Regions from separate parts of the Paenibacillus sp. UNC217MF genome, predicted to be linked through region 1. Evidence: predicted binding sites of a transcription regulator. Region 1 holds the regulator's gene; each other region holds the start of a gene.

Region 1 (2,210 bases):
TTTGTCTCTGACATATGCGTGTGCAATGGCAAATCCAGATCATGAGCAGCCTGTACGAAGCTCTCAATAAAGGCTGGAGGACAAGTATACGGAGCATGCGGCGCCATAATCGTACGAATGCGGCCATCTGCCTTCCCATTCCAATCCTTCGCGAATTGAATCGCCTCATTCAGCTTCTCGCGCTGTACATCCTCTGGGCATAAGCCAATCGCACCGCGCATAAGCGATGCACGGATACCGGATTGCTCACATACCTTCGCTACTTCGTCCATGTAGTCATACATATCTACGAAGGTTGTTGTACCGCCCTTCAGCATTTCGATCACAGACAGAGCTGTTCCCCAATAGACATCATTGGCCGTGAACTTGCCTTCCATTGGCCACATTTTCTCCTGCAGCCATGTCTGAAGCGCCAAGTCATCCCCATACCCACGAAGCAGAGACATTGCAGCATGCCCGTGTGTATTAACAAGGCCTGGAATGAAAAATAGACCTTTGCCATCGATGATTTCAGCATCAGCTGCTGCATATTGCTCAGGCAGCTCCGATCCAATATGAACGATGCGATCATTCTCAACAACCATGAACCCATGGAATGAGGACTGCTTCGCAGTTGGAGACAAATCGGCGAACATGCCATTTTTAATAATGATTCGGTGTGTCATTCGGCGGGTACTTCCTTTCCATTATCAGATAAATAATAGGCCAAACTGAACAAATCCGTTGTAAAATCGGCAGTATGCACACGGATATTCGAAGGAACCCTCAAAATGACAGGCGCAAAGTTCAAGATCGCTTCTACTCCCGCCTCTACAAATTGATCAGCTACATACTGAGCTTCTGTAGCAGGAACCGTGATAATCCCGATACGGATTTGCTTCTCGCGTACCGTCGTAATTAGGTCAGACATCGGCTGAACTTTCAGGTTATTTATCTCGGTATTGATTTTGGATTCCTGTGCATCGAACACTGCAACGATCTTCATATTATCTTTCAAGTATACGGTGTAGTTACAGAGTGCGTGACCTAATTTACCTGCACCGACCAATCCAACATGGATAACTTGATCCAGTTTCAAAATATGTCTGATTTGTTGAATCAAATACGATACATCATACCCAATGCCCTTGCGGCCGAAGTCGCCGAAATACGCTAGATCCTTCCGAATTTGCGCAGGATTCAAGTTCAGCTTCTGTCCCAAATCTTGAGAAGAAACTGTGAGCACTTCTCGCTGCTTCAATTCCAATAGATGGCGTAAATACACGGGTAATCGCCGAACGACAGCTTCTGATATCTTTAGTGCTTTCATTCTAACAAGCCCCTCTCATCGCTCTCCAATGCCTCTTTGATTATGGTCTAGCCACGTATCAATACGTGGTACAAGTTGTTCTGTTGCCATATGCTCCATTTTTGGGCCAGGCAGCGAGTAAAGAAAATGTTTGCCGTAGCTTGTCTCTATTACACGAGTGTCATAAATGATGACAATTCCCTTATCCTGCGTCGTACGCACAAGGCGGCCGAATCCTTGCTTGAAGCGAATTACAGCCTGTGGGACGGAATATTTGCGGAATGGATTCTGATTCATCCGCTTCAGCCGATCGCACTTCGCTTCCACGAGTGGATGATTCGGTGGCTGGAATGGCAGCCGTACAATCGCAAGACATGTCAACGCATCTCCTGGAATATCAACGCCTTCCCAGAAGCTGCTCGTTCCTAGCAGGACTGAATTCGGCTGATCTCGGAATCGGCGTGTCAGCTTGCTTCGGTTGCCGCTGTCAATCCCTTGTCCCAGCACTTGAATGCCATGCAGGCTAAGCGCCTCCTTCAGCGGTTCATACACATCCCGCAGCATGCGGTATGACGTGAATAAGACAAGCATACGTCCTTCTGTTACCTTGGCTACATCAGCCAAGGACTGCATCAGCGTCGAGTTAAACTTGGCATCTGATGCTCCCTTCACACTAGGGAAGTCACGCGGGATGACAACAAGTGCTTGTTCCCGGTAGTTGAACGGCGACGGAAGTATGACCGTATTTAGACGGCCATCCCGCTGCGCATCCTTCAAGCCAAGCTGTTCAGCTACGAATTGGAATGATTTATCAACGGACAATGTAGCCGAAGTTAAGATTACGCTCTTCTTCGGCTCGAAGAAGTATCGCTTCAGCGCTTCGCTTACATCGACAGGGACCGCATACATTTGCATTGATTTA
Region 2 (2,210 bases), on a different contig from region 1:
TTGCGGGATAATATCAGGCCGTAAATGCCGACAAGGCACATGAGCCCTCCTGCGGCAACCATCATGCGGAAGCTCCAGAACGTCATCTTGACCGATGGAATATAATTGCCGGGCCCGTACTTCTGTTCATAGCGTGCTTGAATCTGATTCATCCCTTCTACACTGCCGCTAAGCTTGTTGTACGATAGCAGACTGAGCATATATGGAACTTGGATTTTGAAAGAGTTCTCTTTCTTTTCCGTATCGATTGTGGCAAATAACGTGAACGGTGCCGGATCCTCACTCGTATCCCAGAGCGCCTCGGCCGCTGCCATCTTCATCGGCTGAGAAGTGAGCAGATGCTGCGCCTGTGCATGCCCAATGTAGGCAACGATGACGGACGAAATCAAGGCAACGGTAATCGAGACGCGGAACGAACGGCGGAACATGTCCGGATTGTGTCCACGCAGCAGTTTCCAAGCGCTGACGCCTGACATGAAGAAGGCGCCGGTTGCGAATGCGGCGAACAGCGTATGCGGAAATTGCAGCCACAATTGCGGATTCGTAATAAGTGCGAAGAAGTCGCTCATCTCTGCCCGTCCATTGTTGAATTCATATCCGACAGGCGCATGCATGAACGAGTTGGCGGTCAAGATCCAGAACGCGGACAACACGGTACCGATCGAGACGATCCAGATGCAAGCGAGATGAACGCGCTTCGATAAGCGCTCCCAGCCGAACACCCATAAGCCGATGAAGGTGGATTCCATAAAGAAGGCGAGCAGACCTTCGATGGCAAGCGATGGCCCGAACACATCACCGACGAAGCGGGAATAATTCGACCAGTTCATCCCGAACTGAAACTCCTGCAAAATGCCGGTGACGACGCCAACTGCGAAGTTAATCAGAAATAATTTGCTCCAGAACAAGGCAGCTTGCTTATAAATCTCCTTGCCCTTGACGACATAGAGCGTCTCTAATACGGCGATTAAAAACGCCAGTCCAATCGTCATGGGGACGAAGATGTAGTGGAATAAAGTTGTTGATGCGAATTGGATTCGCGCGAGAATGACCTGATCCATAGAGGCCTCCTTGTGATGAAAATGTGATTGTTGTGCAACAAGAAAAAGGTCTGTGAGATTCGAATAATGTGAATGTCTTCACGTTATGTGGTGCTGTTAGTGTGACACTCGTTAAGATTCAGTCGTTAAGAAAAGCGTTAGGTTATGAGCTTGACGAGGCTGTACGTACATCGCAGCACACATCATTGCACACATCGTACATACTCTTGTCATATGGCACTGGCAGCCAGTCAAGTGAAGTTCTCACGTTCAGCATTATCTTAGAGCAGACTGGATGGGATGTCGCCATCCATTTCAACAGGGCGGGGTCATCCATGTTCAAGAGACTGACACAGAGTTGACAACGTTTCGATGAAAAGGGTCAGTACGAGATCATGAAGAGCAATGATATACTTATTTATATGTGATAAAAATCACAGATCAAGAAAGCAAGAGGTGTATTTCCATGTGGCAACCGGATCGTTCCAGCAATCAACCACTATATCAGCAGATTGCCGCATATATCGAGCGCAGCATTTATAACGGTGAATTTTCTCCGGGAAGCGTCCTTCCATCGGAACGCAAATTTGCCGAGCAAATACATGTAAATCGAAGCACAATCGTTCAAGCTTATGAAGAGCTGCGTGCTGCAGGCATTATCGAAAGCATGGTCGGTAGTGGTACTCGAGTAAGCAAGTCGAAGTGGGGGGCAGACTCTCAACAAACGCCAGATTGGCATCAATATTTAGATAGCTGCAAGCTAGTCCAGCCTGATCCGGTATACGCCGAATTGATTCGTTCCGCACTGGATTCGGACAGCAACTGTATAGACTTTGCCAGCGGAGAACTGTCACCCGATTTGTCGCCAAATGAAGAGATGAGGATGCTTCTGAGCGAGCATCTGCTGCATGAGGACATGAGCTATGACGATCCTCAGGGCTATGTGCCGCTGCGGGAGGTTCTGTCCACTTCTTTACATCAATATCGCGGCATTCGAACGACAGCATCATCGATTCTCGTTACATCAGGGTCTCATCAATCGCTCTATTTAATAACTCGCCGATTGCTTCAGCCTGGGGATGCGATCGCGATCGAGGATCCTTCCTACTATTATTCTCTGCCTATGTTTCACTCGGCGGGCTTGCGCTTGTTTCGGCTGCCTGTAGACGA
Region 3 (2,210 bases), 190 kb from region 1:
AAGTTGAGTTGCGGCCATACGATCCGCAGCCAAGTGTCAACGAAGGAATATTGGTGTTGTACAAGTCTCCAATCGCGCCATGAGTAGAAGGAGAGTTGACCAGAATGCGGCCTGTTTGCAGACGGTCGGCGAACTTACGAATTACCTCGTCATCATTCGAGTGGATGACCGAAGAGTGACCCATACCGCCAAATGCCACAATTTCAGCCGCGCGGTCAACGCCTTCTTCTGCGGTCTTCACCTTGTAGCAAGCAAGCACGGGGCTCAGCTTCTCTGCAGACAGTGGGAACTTCGGCCCCACACCATCCAGCTCAGCTACAAGTATTTTCGTTGTATCTGGTACTTGAAGTCCGGCCATCTCAGCAATTTTCTTTGCAGATTGGCCCACGATGTTCGGATTCACCGCACAGGTGTCTGTCTTCATTGCCATCGCTTGGAGCTTGCCGGTCTCTTCCTTATTCAAGAAGTAGCAGCCCTGTGTGGTCATCATTTTCTTCGTTTGTGCGTAAATCGGCTCTTCAATGATGACGGCTTGCTCGGATGCGCAGATCATGCCATTATCGAACGTCTTGGACAGAATCAAATCCGTTACCGCTTGATTCAGATCTGCCGTCTTCTCGATGAAGCACGGCACGTTACCTGGGCCAACGCCTAAGGCAGGCTTGCCGCAGCTATAAGCGGAGCGAACCATACCAGCACCGCCTGTCGCCAGGATTAGCGCCACATCAGGGTGGTTCATCAAGCCGTTAGTCGCATCCATCGACGGATACTCAATCCATTGGATACAATGCTCAGGAGCACCATATTTCACTGCTGCCTCATGCAGGATGCGAGCTGCTTCCGCACTGCATTTCTGAGCGGATGGATGGAAGCCGAAAATAATCGGGTTGCGTGTCTTTATCGCGATGAGCGCCTTGAACATGGTTGTTGAAGTTGGGTTCGTTACCGGCGTAATCCCCATGACAATTCCAACCGGTTCCGCAATCTTCATATAAGCACCCTGCGGATTGTCCTCGATGACACCTACCGTTTTGTCATACTTGATATAGTTGTGGATATATTCAGTTGCGAAAATGTTTTTCGTAATTTTATCTTCATACACACCGCGGCCCGTTTCTTCAACAGCCATCTTGGCAAGCATCATATGCTTATCCAAGCCAGCGAGTGCCATTTGCTGTACGATCTTGTCTATCTGCTCTTGGTTCATGTCCATAAATGCTTCCTGCGCCTTATTCGCGCGGTCAATCAGTTGCTGAATGTGCTTCGTAACATCGACTTGCTCCGTTTTTTTCTCTACAGTTGGTTTCGTTTCTTGTTTTGTCGCCATTCTCTCCGCCTCCATTCATGGATACCTTGCAATGAACCTAAGAAAGGGTTTCTCTATACGGTGTGTCTGCTGTTCTGTTACGATCCTTTTCTGAGGTTCGTGTTGGTTACAATTGTTTGTGAATCATTTCACACTTTCATTGTATCCATCTTTCGCGTGTTAGTATGTGATTAATTTCACAACTCTGATTGATTTTGCTTATTTTTTTATTTCTCCCCGATTTTATTTGATTGGCGTGATATTAATCACTCGATTTAACCAAACTGTAAATAATTTTAATCGTAAATAAATTGACAACTGCGTGCGGAACATCCATGATAGTAATACGTATTCATATAGTGAAACTTGTCACATGGAATTCTTTGGGTCAAAATTACTAAAATTTGAAATATGTAAATTGGAGGGGAACAGAGTGACTAACATCACCGACAAATTTGGAGAGCCCTGCAATACCTCTTGTTTCTCAGAACAGAATGTAGAACGATTAATCAATATCGGTAAAGAACGTACCTATCCTGACAGCTCTCATCTCTTCTGGGAAGGAGATCTATCTGATAAGCTGTTCCTCCTGAAGAGCGGACGTGTAAAAATCACAAAGTCTACAGATGAAGGCAAAGAGCTAATTCTGTACATGTATCAAGCTGGGGATTTAGTCGGCCAAGTTGATCCATTCCATAGTACAAAGCACACATTCACAGCGGAAGTCCTTGAAGAAGCTGAGGTATTGCTTATTGAGCAGAAGGATATTGAGATTCTCATATGCCAGCACTGCGACTTCTCGATCGATTTCATGAAGTGGATGGGGATCCATCACCGCCTGACTCAGACCAAGTTCCGCGATCTAATGATGTATGGTAAACCAGGCGCGCTATGCTCCACTCTC
Region 4 (2,210 bases), 180 kb from region 1:
TACTTGCAAGCCAAGCTTCTCGTCTTTACCGCCGTTGATTGCGTACAGCAAGCATTTCGCCAAGTTGGCGCGAGCGCCGAAGAACTGCATTTGCTTACCGATACGCATTGCGGATACGCAACATGCGATACCGTAGTCGTCACCATAGATTGGGCGCATCAGGTCGTCATTTTCATATTGAATGGAGCTTGTTTCAATCGATACTTTCGCACAATACTTCTTGAACGCTTCAGGAAGCTTCGTCGACCAGAGTACAGTTAAGTTAGGCTCTGGAGCAGGTCCCAAGTTGTACAAGGAATGCAAGAAACGGAAGCTGTTCTTCGTTACACGTGTTGTACCGTCAGAAGCCATACCACCGATCGATTCTGTTACCCAAGTTGGGTCACCGCTGAACAGGTCGTTGTAAGCAGGTGTGCGCAAGAATTTAACGATACGCAATTTCATAATGAAATGGTCAACCAATTCTTGAGCTTCTTGCTCTGTCAAAGTACCTTCTTGAATATCGCGTTCCACATACACATCGAGGAACGAGGATACACGACCAAGGGACATTGCTGCACCGTTCTGTTCTTTGATGGCTGCCAAGTAACCGAAGTATACCCATTGGAACGCCTCTTGTGCGTTGACAGCTGGTTTCGAAATGTCCATACCGTGCATTGCAGCCATTTCTTTCAATTCAGCGAGTGCGCGAATTTGTTCTGAAATTTCTTCACGGTCACGGATAGTAACTTCATCCATTGCATCCAGCTCAAGATTATTCAGATCGTTTTTCTTTTGTTTAATCAAGAAGTCTATACCGTACAGCGCTACACGGCGGTAGTCACCGATGATGCGGCCGCGGCCGTAAGCATCTGGCAAGCCTGTGATAATACCAGCTTTACGCGCCATGCGCATGTCGGATGTATAAGCATCGAATACGCCTTGGTTGTGTGTTTTGCGAATGTCTGTGAAAATTTTGATAACATCTTCCGGCATTTCGAAGCCGTATGCTTTACAAGCATCGATCATCATCTTAATACCGCCAAATGGTTGAATCGAGCGGCGGAACGGAGCATCCGTTTGTACACCTACTACTTTTTCTTTTTCTTTATCTAAGTATCCCGGTTTGTGCGATACGATCGTTGAAGGCGTGTTAACATCAACATCCCATACACCACCGCGTTCACGTTCTTCTTTGGAGAGCTGGCTCACGATATCCCACAGATCCTTCGTATTTTGCGTTGGACCTGCCAAGAATGCTTCATCGCCCAAGTAAGGCTTGATGTGTCCGTCCAAGAAGTTCGGGACATCCACGTGTGTTTGCCATTTGCCTGCTTTGAATCCACGCCAAGGATTCATTTCATTTGTTTCTGTCATGTTCTTTTCCATCACCGACATCGTAATCCCTCCATACATGTTTGTTTTTCTGTATGTGTTGTAATCGAATTGAAAGCACACACCCAGCAAGATGTTCTCGTTCCCATTTCACATTGCTTGTGATGATTTTCACGAAAAAGGCTGCAAGGCGGTTATCTTATCTTTCGCATTCGTTCGATAGCTGCCTTTTCGTAATGCCGAGTGAGGCTATGCAGCAAGTTTTTTAGAGGCGAATTCTGAACCTTTTTCGTTCCTCCCTTGCTACGCCTTCATTGTACCTCTTTTCACACTTTCAATTATGTGATATTTATCACAATATAAGCTAGACAAATGATTTTTTTCACATAATATAATTCAAAATGTTGTAATCTCCACTGCTGCCCTGCTTTTTGCAGGTGGTTAGCACTTAATTAGCACTCGTTTACCGCATTATAAGCAATGGTTCAGAAGTTGATTATACAACAAAGACAGCGGGGAAGATCTTCCCCGCTGCCCACTGCCCTGCTATCGTATCATTCTAACTTATTCAAATCGTCCATAGAATGCGTTCCGATATACATCAGCCAACTCTGTTACGAGTGGAAGCTTCGGATTCGCTGTTGTACATTGGTCTTCAAAGGCGCGGTCTGCCAAGTAATCAACATTGGATTCGAAGTCCTTGGCATCGAAGCCAATTGCTTGGAACGATTCTGGAATACCCAGTTCGCGGTTCAATTCCCGAATTGCGTTGATAAGGCTGTTCACGCCCTCTTCCGTGGTGCGGCATGGAAGACCGAGGATGCGTGCAATTTCCGCGTAGCGCTCATCTGCTACGAAGTGGTCATATTTCGGGAACGAAGCGTACTTCGTTGGTT

The links. Region 1 encodes Rex, which represses fermentation and respiration genes when NADH is low (regulators of the CRP and FNR family bind a similar motif). Its sites were predicted from a motif close to TTGTGAAATATTTCACAA; they were not measured.
Region 2: BP95_RS0108435 (cytochrome ubiquinol oxidase subunit I) is a predicted target of Rex. The motif match lies at 1,128-1,145, and genes of this name have one in related genera.
Region 3: adhE (bifunctional acetaldehyde-CoA/alcohol dehydrogenase) is a predicted target of Rex. The motif match lies at 1,444-1,461, and genes of this name have one in related genera.
Region 4: pflB (formate C-acetyltransferase) is a predicted target of Rex. The motif match lies at 1,655-1,672, and genes of this name have one in related genera.

What each region holds. Positions count from the first base shown of each region.
Region 1 covers NZ_KK366027.1:901,766-903,975, forward strand. Annotated here, with positions in the region: gene BP95_RS0120005 (amidohydrolase) at 1-665, opposite strand, end outside; gene BP95_RS0120010 (redox-sensing transcriptional repressor Rex) at 662-1,309, opposite strand; gene dinG (ATP-dependent DNA helicase DinG) at 1,325-2,210, opposite strand, start outside.
Region 2 covers NZ_JMLT01000010.1:257,236-259,445, forward strand. Annotated here, with positions in the region: gene BP95_RS0108435 (cytochrome ubiquinol oxidase subunit I) at 1-1,061, opposite strand, end outside; gene pdxR (MocR-like pyridoxine biosynthesis transcription factor PdxR) at 1,507-2,210, shown strand, end outside.
Region 3 covers NZ_KK366027.1:1,088,785-1,090,994, forward strand. Annotated here, with positions in the region: gene adhE (bifunctional acetaldehyde-CoA/alcohol dehydrogenase) at 1-1,327, opposite strand, end outside; gene BP95_RS0120975 (Crp/Fnr family transcriptional regulator) at 1,740-2,210, shown strand, end outside.
Region 4 covers NZ_KK366027.1:1,085,606-1,087,815, forward strand. Annotated here, with positions in the region: gene pflB (formate C-acetyltransferase) at 1-1,377, opposite strand, end outside; gene adhE (bifunctional acetaldehyde-CoA/alcohol dehydrogenase) at 1,879-2,210, opposite strand, start outside.